Regions from separate parts of the Desulfovibrio sp. GTC20076 genome, predicted to be linked through region 2. Evidence: riboswitches for the same ligand, from Rfam matches in the RefSeq annotation. Region 2 holds a riboswitch; each other region holds the start of a gene.
The links. A riboswitch is a leader RNA that binds a small molecule or an ion and turns the genes downstream of it on or off. The one in region 2 is predicted to bind cobalamin.
Positions count from the first base shown of each region.

Region 1: it holds a riboswitch for cobalamin, as region 2 does, so the genes downstream of both, metE (5-methyltetrahydropteroyltriglutamate--homocysteine S-methyltransferase) here and ACZ495_RS11925 (sirohydrochlorin cobaltochelatase) in region 2, are expected to answer to the same signal.
Region 3: it holds a riboswitch for cobalamin, as region 2 does, so the genes downstream of both, ACZ495_RS05885 (anaerobic ribonucleoside triphosphate reductase) here and ACZ495_RS11925 (sirohydrochlorin cobaltochelatase) in region 2, are expected to answer to the same signal.

Region 1 covers NZ_AP039366.1:2,422,635-2,427,357, forward strand. The annotation lists gene ACZ495_RS10750 (hypothetical protein) at 1-79, shown strand, start outside; gene ACZ495_RS10755 (tetratricopeptide repeat protein) at 526-2,565, shown strand; cobalamin riboswitch at 2,832-3,026, shown strand; gene metE (5-methyltetrahydropteroyltriglutamate--homocysteine S-methyltransferase) at 3,231-4,723, shown strand, end outside.
Region 2 covers NZ_AP039366.1:2,722,505-2,727,227, reverse strand. The annotation lists gene ACZ495_RS11930 (30S ribosomal protein S1) at 1-1,341, opposite strand, end outside; cobalamin riboswitch at 1,505-1,727, shown strand; gene ACZ495_RS11925 (sirohydrochlorin cobaltochelatase) at 1,761-2,675, shown strand; gene ACZ495_RS11920 (PAS domain-containing protein) at 2,996-3,787, shown strand; gene ACZ495_RS11915 (hypothetical protein) at 4,230-4,723, opposite strand, start outside.
Region 3 covers NZ_AP039366.1:1,332,185-1,336,907, reverse strand. The annotation lists gene ACZ495_RS05890 (M16 family metallopeptidase) at 166-2,802, shown strand; cobalamin riboswitch at 3,409-3,590, shown strand; gene ACZ495_RS05885 (anaerobic ribonucleoside triphosphate reductase) at 3,786-4,723, shown strand, end outside.

The DNA.
Region 1 (4,723 bases), 300 kb from region 2:
CCTGGTTTTTGACGAGCGCGTGACCGACAGGACAGAAACGGACTTCAACAACTTTAACTGCCCCAAGCGCAAGCCCTAGATGTAGAGTGTCAAGGTGAAAATGCTCTGGCGGCTGCGCGAAGCTGCACCCGCCGTGTAAAGGCGCAACTACAATGCATTTGCTCTGTTACGCGCCGGAACGAAAGCTCCTTACCTTTGAAATGCCCACTCGCAAAGGTACAATGCGATAAAAAACACTGCGGCAGCACACATGTTGCGCACTTGCCGCGTAAACGGCTGCCGTGAACAGGTACGGCCTTTAGCAGCCTGTGGAAAAACCTCCGGACGCAAGGGCAGGTGTAAACCGGCCCCGCATTGGGTCAAAAACATGCACAGCGCTATCCGCAGGCTGCGCCGGCATCCGGCGTAAGGGGCATAGTGCGCCATACGCGCCTTCCGGGCGACTGCACAACGAGTTTACACTACAGGTGTGATCGTGATCCGGCCAAAGGCACAAGAACCGACAGGACGCAAACGGAAAGCAATATGCGCCGGGACAAACTCCACGACATAACGGCACCCACAGGCTCTGCAAGGTGCAAAAACAGTCCCCGCAAGGTCACCATGCCCGTATTGTGGGGGCTTGCCCCTGATGGATTTCTTTCCGCAGCCCTGCGCACTTTCAAAACCCGTCTTTTTGCCTTGCGCGCGCGTTGCCTGCATGTCCTGCCCCTGTGCGCCCTGATCCTGTGCGCCCTGCCACCGGGCGCCCCGGGTACGCACCTTGCCGCCGCATACGTATGGGGACCACGCCCGGCCCTGGCGGCGGCCGCCTCCATCCCCACGCCCACACCTGCCGAGCCTAGAGTGCATGAACCTGTTGTACCCGTTCCCACGGTCACTGTACCGACAGTTCAGGCTCCGGTGGTTCAGGCTCCGCAGCTCCAGCCCTCCGGCGGGCAGCAAAGGCCCGGATGGAGCGGATCGAGCGGGCGGAGCGACAATGCCGGGCAAGCCGCAAGCCTGCAGGACGCCGGAAATGATGGCCGGCAAGTCTCCCCCACCCGCGAAATTATGGGCTTTCTCTTTGGCGGCAACACAGGCACGGCTTCAGATAACGCAACGGCTGCCCCGCAGGACACTGCAAGCCATCCCTCAACGTCCATACGCAGCGGCAGCCTGAACAGCACAGGTCCCAATGGCGCTCCCATGCCTCCAGGCCCGATTGCCGTGCCGCCGCCGGCTCCTGTAGCGCCACCGGCTCCCGTGGCCCCTGTGGCCCCTGCCCCGGTTCCGGCCACACCCGGCAATCGTGTTCCGGCCCGGGCCGTGGCCGAAATGCAGCCACAGTCGCCTGAAGCGCAATTGCGCCAGAAGCAGCAAAATGCAGAAAGGGAACGTCAGCGGCAGGAAAAGGCACGTTGCAGTTCCCGGCCCGCCAAGGCTACGGAAACTGCCGGTCCGGAGGCCTCCCGCCCGGCGGCAGACCATGCCGGTACGCCGACTTCCGTACCGCCCCCGGCCGCAAAGGAAGAAAACACGCCCCCGGATGTGCCGGAAACCCCAAAAGCGGAAAGCCCCTTTACACCCGGCAGCCCCGAAGCACAGGCCAATGAGGCCTACCAGAAAGGTGATTTTGCCCAGGCGCGGGCCATCTGGCAGCACCTTGCGGATGGCGGCGACGGGCAGTCCATGAACAATCTGGGCGTGCTTTATGATCTCGGTCTGGGGGTAGAGCCTGACGAAGGGCGCGCCCTGCACTGGTTTGCCCAGTCTGCGGCAGCGGGGCATCCCTCAGGCATGAGCAATTACGGCCGCATGCTGGAACAGGGACGTGGCATTGAAGCCAACCCCCACGAGGCTGCCCGCTGGTTTGACCTCGCGGCCCGACAGGGCCAGCCCGAAGCCCAGTACAATCTGGGGCTTATGTATGAAAGCGGTCACGGCGTATCCCGCGACTACAAGGCCGCCGCCGCATGGTACAGCCGCGCAGCAGCCCAGCAGCAGATAGACGCGCTCGCCCGGCTGGGCCATCTCTATCGCGCCGGAGAGGGTGTGGAAAAGAATGCGGCACGAGCCACGCTTTTACTCTATGCGGCAGCCATGCGCGGCTCTGTTCATGCCATGAAAGAGCTGGAGGCCATGGCCGAAGCCTCCGGAGTACGCCACGGAGCCGTGCTTTTCGGGCAACGGCTGGATACGGCCAACCGCACGGCCATGCGCGACACGCTTTCCAGGGCCGGCATGCAGCCGTCCCGGCAGGACGATGCCTATATCTGCGACCTGTATATCCCCGGCGCCCTTGTACCCGGCGCACGGCAAATGGCTCTTTGCTACGGCCCGGGCAGGCCCGCGCCTCTGGGCTTTGTAGAACTGGAATATGCCGCCCCCCACAAGGACACCGCCCAGAGCATCATGCGCATGGTCAGTGAGCGCTTCGGGCCGCCATCCGCCGGAGAAGGGGACGACGGACACATCTGGAATCTCGGTACGGTCATCGTGGCCACGCGCTACAACCCCGCGCAACAGACGGTCAGCCTCATGTATATGGTTCCCGCCATCTACCACCTGACACGCCAGGACTAGGCCGCCGGCCCCATGGCCATGACCGCAATGGCTGCTCCGGCTGCGTCAGCGCTTGCCACGCGGCAGGCTTCTTTTTGCCTCGCGTTCCCACATCTACAGCAACGGCTGAAGCAGTTCTGCTGCTTCCATCCATAACGTCCCTTCAGGTTGCTACCGTCCTCTCCCTGCCAGAGGCGTAGACTGCGCAGCATCGGCCTGCATCCGCAACCCGCCCGGCCGTAACAGACAGAAATCTTCCGGAGGGGCTGCACCAGTCTTGACACGAATGACCGCTTATAATATCAGGTTATCTCAATATAGTGATGAGAAACGGAAAACGGTGAAAATCCGTTGCGGACGCGCCACTGTAACCGGCACACACCCCGCGCCGCGCCACTGTTCTGCTGAACGGGAAGACGCGGCCACGCGCTACATACGCGCAGGGGCCGGAAGCCAGGAGACGCCTCGTCACGGCCGCCACCCGGCGGCACGGCAGTACTGTCTCGCGTTCAGGCAAGCGCCAGGCCCGGCTTTTTAGCCGGCCAGGTCATGTGCATCCGTGATGCGCATGCCGGCAGGTTTTCGTACCTGCCGTGAAGAGGAACCGGGAGCCTCCTCCCTCTTCAGGTATAAACGCTCTCCGCGTGAAAAGACTGCCCTTTCAACACCATATGAAAGGAGCAACCATGCAGACCCACATCCTCGGCTTTCCTTCCATCGGCAGGCACCGGGAGCTCAAACTGGCTCTCGAATCCTTCTGGCGAGGTGACACGTGCGCCCAGACCCTCAAGGAAACCGCCCACAACCTTCAGCACCAGCACTGGAACATTCAGCAGCAGGCCGGACTGACCCATGTCGCCACTGGTGATTTTTCCCTGTATGACCGCATGCTGGACACAAGCATCATGCTCGGGGCCATCCCGTCGCGTTTTGCGCCCTGCGACCGGGGCGGCAAGGATGAGTCTGCCCGCTACTTTGCCATGGCACGCGGCGATGCCTCGCGCAACATCCCTGCCCTGGAAATGACCAAGTGGTTTGATACCAACTATCACTACCTTGTGCCGGAAATCGAACCCGATGCCGTATGGACTCCCGGTGAACATCCCGTGCTTGAAGCCACAATGCGGGCAGCCGCTTTGGGTTTCAGTCCCAAACCTGCCGTCATCGGGCCTTTTACCTGGCTGGCGCTGGCCAAAGGTCAGGCAAAGGCGGATCCCTGGGCGCGCCTGGACGAGGTTCTGGCTGCCTATGCCGCCCTCATCAGACGGCTGGCTCCCCTCTGTACCCTGATACAGATTGAAGAACCTGTGCTCGGCACAGATCTTTTGCCCGATGCTGCTGCCCAACGCTTTACTGCGGCCTATGGGGCACTCAATACAGCGGCCGGCACGGCATCATGCGGACTCATGCTCACAACCTATTTTGGCCCGCTGACGCGGCACCTGCCCCTGGCTGTAAACAGCGGTTGCGCAGCCCTGCACATCGATCTTGTGCGCGCTCCCGGGCAGCTTGACGATGTTCTGTCGGCCCTGCCCGATGGCACGGCCCTGTCCCTAGGGCTTGTGGACGGCCGCAACATCTGGAAAGCCAGCTACGCGCAGGCAACGCAGCTTGCGCAGCGCGCTGCAAAAAAGCTTGGCAGCCATCGCATCCTGCTTGGCTCTTCCTGCTCCCTTCTGCATTGCCCTGTGGATCTTGCAGAGGAAACGGAACTGCCCCCTGCTGTCAGAAACCGTATGGCCTTTGCCGTGCAAAAATGTTCGGAACTGGCCGACCTTGCAACCATTGCCTGCGGCAACGGCTCTGACCTGCTCACTGCCAATGCCGGGCAAATGGAAAGTGCCCGGCAGTACGAAGGCACCGTACTGCCTGCTGTGCGCCAACGCACGGCAGCCGTTACCCCGGCCATGCTGACCCGCCGCTCTTGCCGCAGCGCGCGACGCGCGGCTCAGAACTGGCTGGGTCTGCCCCTTCTGCCCACAACAACCATAGGCTCTTTTCCGCAAACTGCGCACATCCGCAAAACGCGACAGGCTTTCAGGCAGGGCCAGATGGACAGCCATGCCTATGAAGCGGCCATTCAGGAAGAAATAGCCGCCTGCATCAAAAAGCAGGAGGTACTGGGACTGGATGTGCTGGTTCACGGCGAAGCCGAGCGCAACGACATGGTGGAATACTT
Region 2 (4,723 bases):
CAGCTGCTTGACGCCCAGGGTGAACTTTTCGTTCTCCTGGTCAACGGTCAGCACCTTGGCCTGCACGGTATCGCCCACCTTGTACATTTCGTTGGGGTGGCGCACCTTCTTGGTCCAGGAGATGTCGGACACGTGGATGAGGCCGTCAATGCCGTCTTCGATACCGATGAACATGCCGAATTCGGTGATGTTCTTGATAACGCCCTCAAGAATGGTGCCTTCAGGATACTTTTCGGCAACCAGTTCCCAGGGATTGGGACGAACCTGCTTCATGCCGAGGCTGATGCGCTTCTTTTCCCCGTCCACGCCCAGGATGACCACTTCGACTTCGTCGCCGGTGTGAACCATCTGGGAAGGATGGCGCAGTTTGCGCGTCCATGACATTTCAGAGATATGCACAAGGCCTTCAACGCCAGGCTCCAGCTCCACAAAGGCGCCGTAGTCAACCAGGTTGGTGACCTTGCCGGAGCATTTGGCCCCTTCGGGGAAGCGGGCGGAAATGTCCTGCCACGGATCGGGCACAAGCTGCTTGAGCCCCAGGGAAACCTTGTTGTTGTCGCGGTCAAAGGAAAGAACCTTGAGGGTCAGTTCCTGACCGATGGTGATCATTTCCTTGGGATGGCGGATGCGCTTCCAGCTCATGTCGGTGATGTGCAGAAGCCCGTCAAGGCCGCCCAGGTCAACAAACACGCCGTATTCGGTGATGTTTTTGGCCTTGCCTTCCACGGTCTGACCCTCTTCAAGGGTGCGCAGCAGATCCTGACGCTTGGAATCGCGCTCTTCTTCAAGCAGCACGCGGCGGGAAACGATAACGTTGCTGCGGCGGCGGTTGATTTTGAGCACGCGGAACTCGAACTCCTGGTTGACCAGGGCGTCCATGTCCGGCACGGGGCGCAGGTCCACATGGGAACCGGGCAAAAAGGCCTCTACTCCGCCGATATCCACAGTGTAGCCGCCCTTGATGCGACGCACAATGTGGCCCGTGATGACCCTGTTGTTTTCCTGCACGTCTTCGAGCTGGTCGAAAACCTGCATGCGTTTGGCCTTTTCAAAAGAAAGGGTGATGGTTCCGTCGTTTTCGTTCTTGCGAACAACGTACACGTCCACCTTGTCGCCCACGGCAACGCCGATGTTTCCGGCGGCATCGCGAAATTCGGCCGTGGGGATCTGCCCCTCGGACTTGAAGTTCACGTCCACCAGCACATTGTCGTCATCCACACGAACGATCTCACCCTTGGTGATAGAGCCTTCTTCAAGGTCGCCAAAATCGGAAGTGAGGTAGTTTTCGAGGGCACTCTCGAAATTCATTTCGGTTTCGTGCCCGGTTTCCAAACCTGCCATATGTCCAGCCTCCAAACATGATTTCCCTAATACAAGGGAGGCCGCATAAGTACCAGAATTCTGCCGAAAGAACAAGGAAAAATCCGCCAAAAATGGCCTCCGGAGCCGAAAACCGGTTCCGAAGTCCCTGTATTTCCCCGGCTGGCGCAAGCCACCGCCTGCCTTGACATTTACCGCGCCCTGTTGTCCTCTGTCGTTTTGGCGGGGAATTTCGTGCAAATCGAAAACAGTCGCGCTGCGGTAAGAGGGGACAAAGCTTCTTCATGCTGTTCTGAAGAGCGGCATGCGACAGCCAGTCGCATATGCGGTGAAGGCGAAGCCAAGGCGCGGGCCATATGGCCCCACAGCCCTCAAGTCCGAACATCCGCCGGGGCCGGTGCCCTTTGCGAACCTTTCAACGCGAAATTGAGGAGGTTGCCATGCCGCGTATCCTTTCACATGCGGGGTTTCGCCCGCTGCTTTTCGTTCTGCTGCTGCTCGCGAGCCTGTGCCTGCACGGCACAAGCCATGCCGCCGATGCCCCCAAGGAAGGGGTGCTGCTGGTGGCCTTCGGCACCAGCGTTCCCGAGGGCATGCCCGCCTTCAATGCCGTAGATGCTGAATTTAAAAAGGCTTTTCCCGGATCGCCCGTGGTGTGGGCCTATACATCACAGATCATTCGTAAAAAACTGGCCGAACAGGGCCAGCCCGTGGGCGGCATCAGCGATGGCATGGCCCAGCTTGCCAAAGACGGCGTAAAGGTTGTGCGCGTGCAGTCGCTGCATGTGCTTGGCGGCGAAGAATTTTCAGCCCTTGAACGCGCAGTTCTGCTTGACGTGAGCAAACATCCGGGCCGTTTCGACGCGGTTTTCCTGGGCCGCCCCCTGCTGGAATCCAGGGCCGATGCGCAGGAACTGGCTGCGATCCTGCTGGCTGACACCAAAAAAGCCCGCGGCAAAAATACTGCCCTTGTGCTTATGGGCCACGGCCAGAGCCACGGGCGCGCCGACCTTGCCTTTGAAGGCGTATGCGCCGTGTTCAAGGCTGCGGACAAAAAGGTCCACATGGCCACAGTAGAGGGCGCGCGCACCTTTGAAGACCTGCTCAAGGAACTCAAAGCCGCCAAGGTCAAGCAGGTGGTACTAGCCCCGCTGATGCTGGTTGCCGGAGACCACGCCCGCAACGACCTTGCCGGCGACGAGGAAGACTCGTGGGCCAGCCAGCTCAAAAAAGCGGGCATCAAGGTTGACGCCCACCTCAAAGGCCTGGGCGAGATGCCCGGCACGGCCGCCATTTTCGTGCGCCATGCCAAGGAAAGTGCCGACGACCTGACCAGGGAACCCAGAAAGCCGTAACAGGCCGCATAAGCGCCTGCTGGCTGCCGTCCCGCACGGGCGCGTTACAACAATGTCAGGTGCGCGGGCCGGGCCATGCCCCGGGCCGCGCACCTTTTTTGCATTTCCCGCCCATGCCGGACGGCCGGGCCTGCCACGGCAGACAGGCCTGCAAGGCAGATGCCCCCGATGCCGCCAGCAACTCTTCTGCCCGATTGTGGGATCTTGGGGTACACAATATCTGTTTTTTTGTGTAGCATGCCTTAAAATTTCATCCTTAACACGCCGGATGGCCTTTTTTCGGCCACAGTCCGGTTCCCTGTCCGCCGGGGGAGGCCCGCATGCCCAAGCAAAGTCGCAAGATATCCCCGCCGCGCGCCGCCGCACAACCCCGCCGCACAGCCAGAAGCGGACGCGCCTACCCGCAGGATACGGAAAAAACCGCCAGCCACAAGGCCGAGGCACAAGCCATATTCGCCAATGCCAAACGCATGGCGGCAATGATGGCCCGCACTCTTGGCCCCTTTTGCGAGGTGGCCGTGCACGATTTTAGCGATCTTGAGCACTCCATCATCCACATTGAAGGCGCCCTTACCGGCCGTAACGTAGGCGCTCCGGCCACAAACATGGTCACCAAGGCCTGGCGGCAGGGCGGCGACAATGTGCAGGACATCATTGCCTATTCCGCCGCAACCCCCTCGGGACGGACACTCAAGTCCTCCATCAGCTTTTTGCGCAACAGTGAAGAACAGGTCATCGGGGCGGTCTGCATGCATTTTGACCTGACAGACCTGGAGCGCTTTCAGGGGGTTCTGCATGCCCTGCTGCGTTTTGAAAGCGCCCCCGGCAAGGAAATGAGCGAGGCCTTTCCCTCCTGCCTCGGCGAGACAAGCGATGCCATCATTGAAACGGCCATCCGCCGGGCGGGCAAACATCCTGCCACCATGACGCGTGAAGAAAAACTGCATTTTGTGCGCATTATGGATGAAGAAGGGGCTTTTCTCATCAAGGGTATGGTGCAGTACCTGGCAAAGGCCATGCGCGTGTCCATCTACACCGTGTACAATTACATGCGCCAGATCAAGGAAGACGCCAGCCGCGAGGCGGCCTCGGGCCAGAAAAAGGCTGATTAGAGCCTTTTTAACGTGAAAATGCTCTGGCGCCTGCGCGCGCAGGCGCTCACCGTGGGGATACGAGGGCAATTTTTTGGTGCTGTTACACGCCGGAACGGCGTGCCGTCACTTTTGAGAGTGTACATTCTCAAATGAAAATACTGTTGCGCGCCCGGGCGCTGCGGAACTGGCAGCGTGGGGCAGATATGGCCGCAGGAGCGCAGCCCAACGCCTGCCGCGCCCGAAGGCTCCGAAGCCCCCCGCCATGCAGCACTGAAACAACGCAGAGAGCGGCGTTACCACATTGAAACCATTGTTTTTCAGTCAGCATCGGCTCGTGTTCATGAAAAATCCGGCCCGGGTCCGGGGCCTTCAGAAAATCAGGGGTGCGCCGTCCGGAACAGGCATTTTTCAGGCATGCGGCCATGCCGTGCCGCGCAGACACCATCGTCTTGCCGCAGGCTTACTGCCAGCCGCCCCACAGGGCAATCCGCTGCAAACCCAGCATTGCAACAAGCATCCCTGCCTGAACGACCAGGGCCGCAATAAAAGCAGCACCCTTGCCCCGCATGCCACAACGCGCCGGAGATTGCCTGGCCACCATGCCCCACACGCCCTGCAAAACGCGCTTGAGGGGCCATACAAGCGCCAGCCCCATCCACAGCAGGCCGCCCCAGGTGAAATACCTGATGTCGGAAATAGCCCAGAAGCGCTCCAGAACAGCGCCCAGACCAATATTGCCCGCACTGTAGGCACTGCCTATGGACTCCACGGCGTCCAGGGCTTTTCCATCGCTGAACAGCACCCCCACTGCCCCGAACAGCGCCACGAGGGCAACAAGCAGCATGAGCAGCAGCCAGAACGTGTTCATCTGCCACCGCGCATGCCCGAGCAACACCCTGTCGCCCTGCGCCCCGGCAACACGGCGTAGCACAGGGGCCAGCACGAGCACGGGCA
Region 3 (4,723 bases), 1.4 Mb from region 2:
TGCTTCCCGGCGTTTTGAGAACTATTATAAAAAGCGGGACTGAAAAGTCCCGCTTTTTTGTATCCCTGCAAGGCCCATCGCCGTTCGCGTTTCACAGGCACGGCAGCGGCCCACATCATAACAGCGGGCAGACGGGAGTGTCAGGCCTGCAACGCAGGAGGTTTCATGCGGCGTTTTTTTTCATTTGCGGCTCTGGCATTACTGCTTGCTCTGGCCTGCCCGGCAATTGCGGCCAGTGATAAACCAGCCCAGGGGGATGACAGCGGGGTGCTTACGCGTCTGCCCAACGGGCTTACCGTCTATATTCTGAAGGATGTACGTTTTCCCCTTGTAGCCACGCGCCTGTATGTACGCACAGGCTCTGCCAATGAAAAGCCTGATCAGGCGGGTATCAGTCACCTGCTTGAGCATATGGTGTTCAAGGGTACGGAGCACAGGCCAAAGGGCCAGGTGGCTCAGGATGTGGAGGCGCTGGGCGGCTACCTCAATGCTGCCACCAGCTTTGACAAGACATGGTACATGACCGATATGCCCGCCGCGCATTGGCGCACCGGCATGGATGTGGTCAAGGAAATGGCTTTCCAGCCTTCGCTGGATCCAAAAGAGCTGGAATCTGAAAAGGAAGTGGTCATTTCCGAGCTTGAAGGCGATCAGGACTCGCCCATGAGCAGGCTTTTTGAAAGCCTGCAGACTTCTGCCTTGCAAAACACGGTTTACGGGCGGCCCATCATCGGCTTTAAAGACACCATCCGGGCAGTCACGGCCGAAGATCTGCGTGCGTATGTGCGGCACTGGTATCAACCGCAAAACATGCTGCTGCTGGTAGCCGGCGATATTGATCCGCAGGCGGTGCTGGCGTATAGCCAGAAGCTTTTTGGCGGCCTGACCAATAACGGCGACCTTGCCGAACCGCAACCCGTAAATCTGGCCGATGCTTCGGGCGGGCCGCGGGTAGAGGTTATCTACGGCCCCTGGAGCAAGGTTTATATGGGTATGGCTTTTCCCGTACCCGGCCTGCGCGACCTGCGTTCTGTGGATCTGGATGTGCTCTGCTATCTCCTGGGTGGCGACGGTACATCCGAACTGTACCGCAAGTTCAAATATGAAAAACAGATGGTAGACAGCATCGGCATGGGCAACATGAGCCTGTCCCGTGCTGGTCTTGTCTATCTGAGCGCCCAGCTTGATGTGGACAAGGTGGAGCCCTTCTGGCGTGAACTGACCAGGGACATGGCGGCCCTCAAGGCCGGGCAGTTCAGGCCGGAAGCCATTGAGCGGGCCAGGTTCAACCTTGAGGATAATATGGACAGGGCAGGCGAGACCCTCAATGGTCTTGCTTCATGGCTCGGCACTGTACAGTTTGAACTGGGGGGCAAACAGGCCGAGATGAACCTGCGTTTTGCCCAGCGCAATGTGGATGTACCACAACTGGCTCAGGCCCTTGAGCTGTGGCTCAACCCCCGGCAGGCGCGTGTGCGCGTGCTGGCCCCGGAAGGAGCGAAGCTTCCTGACCTGGAGGCCATCCTGCAGCAGAACTGGCCCGGGCCTGAAAGTGATCAGGTGCGAAAGGCACGGGCTTCAAAGGCGGGCGAGCGCGAAGTGGTACAGCTGGGCGCTGGCCGCACCCTCATTTTACAACCTGACGCCACGGTTCCCTACGTGGCCGTTGATATGATGCTCCCGGGCGGCAACGCTTTACTCAAGCCAGATTGCCAAGGACTTGCTGGCCTTACGGCCCGCGCGCTTACCTCGGGCATCGGCACGCTGGACGCCCAGGGTGTGGAACGCTTTTTTTCCGACCGCGCAGCGGCCATAGATGCCAGTGCCGGGCTGCAGAGCTTTACCCTCTCCATTACCGGCCCGGCGCGCTTCAATGCAGACTATTTCGCCATACTGGGCGAAGCGTTGCGCAGCCCCAGGTTTGAAGAAAAGGAAATACGACGTGAAGCGGACAATATGAAAGCCGCCATACGTCAACGGTCCGACAGGCCTTCGTCCTACCTGTTTTCCAAGCTCAACGGATTTCTTTTCCCTGGCGGCCAACCTTACGGCTATGACGGCCTGGGTAATGCGGAAAACCTCGACCGTTTTGGGGGCAAGGATGTACGCGCCTTCTGGCAGGAACAGATGGGACAGCCCTGGGTCCTTTCCATAGCCGGAGACTTCGACCGTGAGGCCGTGCTGGCCTTAGCCCGGTCCTTGCCTGTACCCCGCACAGATATCCCCGCGCCGGGCGCTCCGGCATGGGGGCATGATAAAAAACTCGACCTGCACCTCCCTGGCCGCAATCAGGCGCATGTGCTCCAGGTTTTCAAGGCTGTGCCGCCTACCCATGAGGATGCGCCGGCCCTGATGCTGCTTCAGGCCGTGCTTTCCGGTCAGAGCGGTCTGCTGTTCAGCCAGTTGAGAGATGTGGAAGGCCTGGGTTACACGGTGACGGCTTTTTATCGCAGTATGCCCGAAGCAGGAATGATGGCTTTTTACATAGGCACTACTCCGGACAAAGTGGAGCAGGCCCGTAAAGGTTTTGGCAAGATTATTGCCGACATCAAGGCAAAACCCCTGTCGGCTGCGCAACTGGAGGCCGGGGCAAACCGTCTGCTTGGCGCATACTTTCGCGAACGGCAAAGCCTGGGCGCACGGGCTGCGGATGCCGCCGGTGATGCCCTTTTGCGCCGCCCCTATGACTTTGACCGCCAGCTTATTGAAAAGGCCGCAACCCTGACGCCTGCTCAGGTGCAGGCCGTGGCCAGGAAATATCTGGAGCAGGAAAACGCTTACGAACTGGTGCTCTTGCCCTGACAATACCTGTAGTTCCGCGAAGGTGCGTGACGACAGTGTGTTTTGCCCCCATCAGGCCTTTCAGGTGAAGCCTCTTGCGCGAACCTGGAGCCTGATGGGGTTTTGCATGGCAATAAGAAGAAGGGCAGGCCTGTTTCACAAAGAAACGGCTATGGCCGAAAGTCGGCACGTACCGTCAGTATCGGCGTTTTTTTACTGTCTGTGAAGGAGGGGAAGTGCTGCCTCCAGCTTGTCAGGAATATTTATCGAAAAAAAATGACCTGAAAAAAACGGCCACTAGCGCGGGTTTTTAGCTGCTAACTTCAAAAATCCGCTTGTATCAAGGACTTGAGCAGCCTTGAAATCATCTTCGCAGTGCGCTAGGTTGCAGATCCGCACTGAGGGAAGTCACCAGCCAGCATATCAGGCTGCGGAACTTTCAATAGCGGTTCCGGCAGTGTTAAGCAGGGCAGAGCCCCCATTCTCGCCCTGTGCTCTTTTGCGGTCTTTTTTCAGTCCTGCTTAACGAGCGTAATTAAAAATTTTTCTTAATATAAACTAAACTGTTCCCATGCACCTAGGAAGTCTTTTTTACCAACCCCAATTGACATGAAGCGGTTCTTTTGAGATTTTCTAGACATTGAAAGTGCCCCACCGGGCTTAATCGGGAATCCCGTGAAAAGCGGGAGCGGACCCGCCGCCGTAAGCCGGGCAACAAACTGTCTTTCACCATGCGCCACTGGGTTCAGCCCGGGAAGGCCGAAAGATGGCCGGCAAGCCGGAAGACCTGCTTTCAACTTACCTTCAAAGGGTGATGGGTATCCCCTGTAACCCCAATAAGGACAACCGACACGGGGCTTTTGTCGGTCAGTCCCCCCGCTGAGGGCGGTCTGCCTTCGGCTGCAGGCATGTTCCTGTTATTTTGTTTGCCCCTCCATTAGGTATCGGTATTTGCGTCCATATTCTGGACGGCCCTGTTCACTATGTTCCGGGAGCTTTCTTCCATGCCCGCCAGCATCATCAAGCGCGATGGCACGGCAGTGCCCTTTGATTCAGTCAAGATCCTCAACGCCATCACCAAGGCCAATCAGGCTGTGGGGGGCGAGGATATGTCCCCCACTGACCTTTTATTCGTCACCGAAAAAGTTTGCAAAAAGCTGAATGAACGTGGTCTGAAGCACGTTGAAGAAATTCAGGACGTGGTTGAAGAATCATTGATTCAGTATGATTACGCCAAAACCGCCAAGGCCTACATCCTGTATCGTGCCGAGCATACGAAAATTCGCAATGCGGAATCGTATCTCATGGATATTTATAAAAAGCTGACGTATTCCGCCGCCATCCATGAGGATATCAAGCGCGAAAACGCCAATATTGACGGCGATACGGCCATGGGCACCATGCTCAAATACGGCTCCGAAGGGTCAAAATTTTTCATAGATAACTATATCTTACCCAAAGACGCTTCGGCAGCCCATATTCACGGTGATATTCATATTCACGACAAAGATTTCTATATGCTCACGGAAACGTGCTGCCAGATAGATCTTATCCCCCTGTTTAAAAATGGTTTTTCTACTGGGCACGGGTATTTGCGTGAACCGAATTCCATTGAAAGCTATTCGGCCCTGGCCTGCATAGCCATTCAGGCCAACCAGAATGAAATGCACGGCGGTCAGAGCGTGCCTCATTTCGACTTTGCCATGGCCGAGGGGGTTGTAAAAACCTACCGCAAGGAATACGAGCGCGCTTTTTCTTCTTTTGTGCGCATTGTTTTGCATGTGGACGCAAGAGAAGCGGCTGCCTTTACTGAAAAGCTGCTTGCTGAGGCGGCGCTGTGCCCCCGTCTCGGCTCTGTGGACGCGCTGTGCCGCCGTCTTGGCGAAGTTGCCCCCGAAGGGCAGGAGGCCATGGTGGCCGAAGCCCACGCCTACGCTGTTGA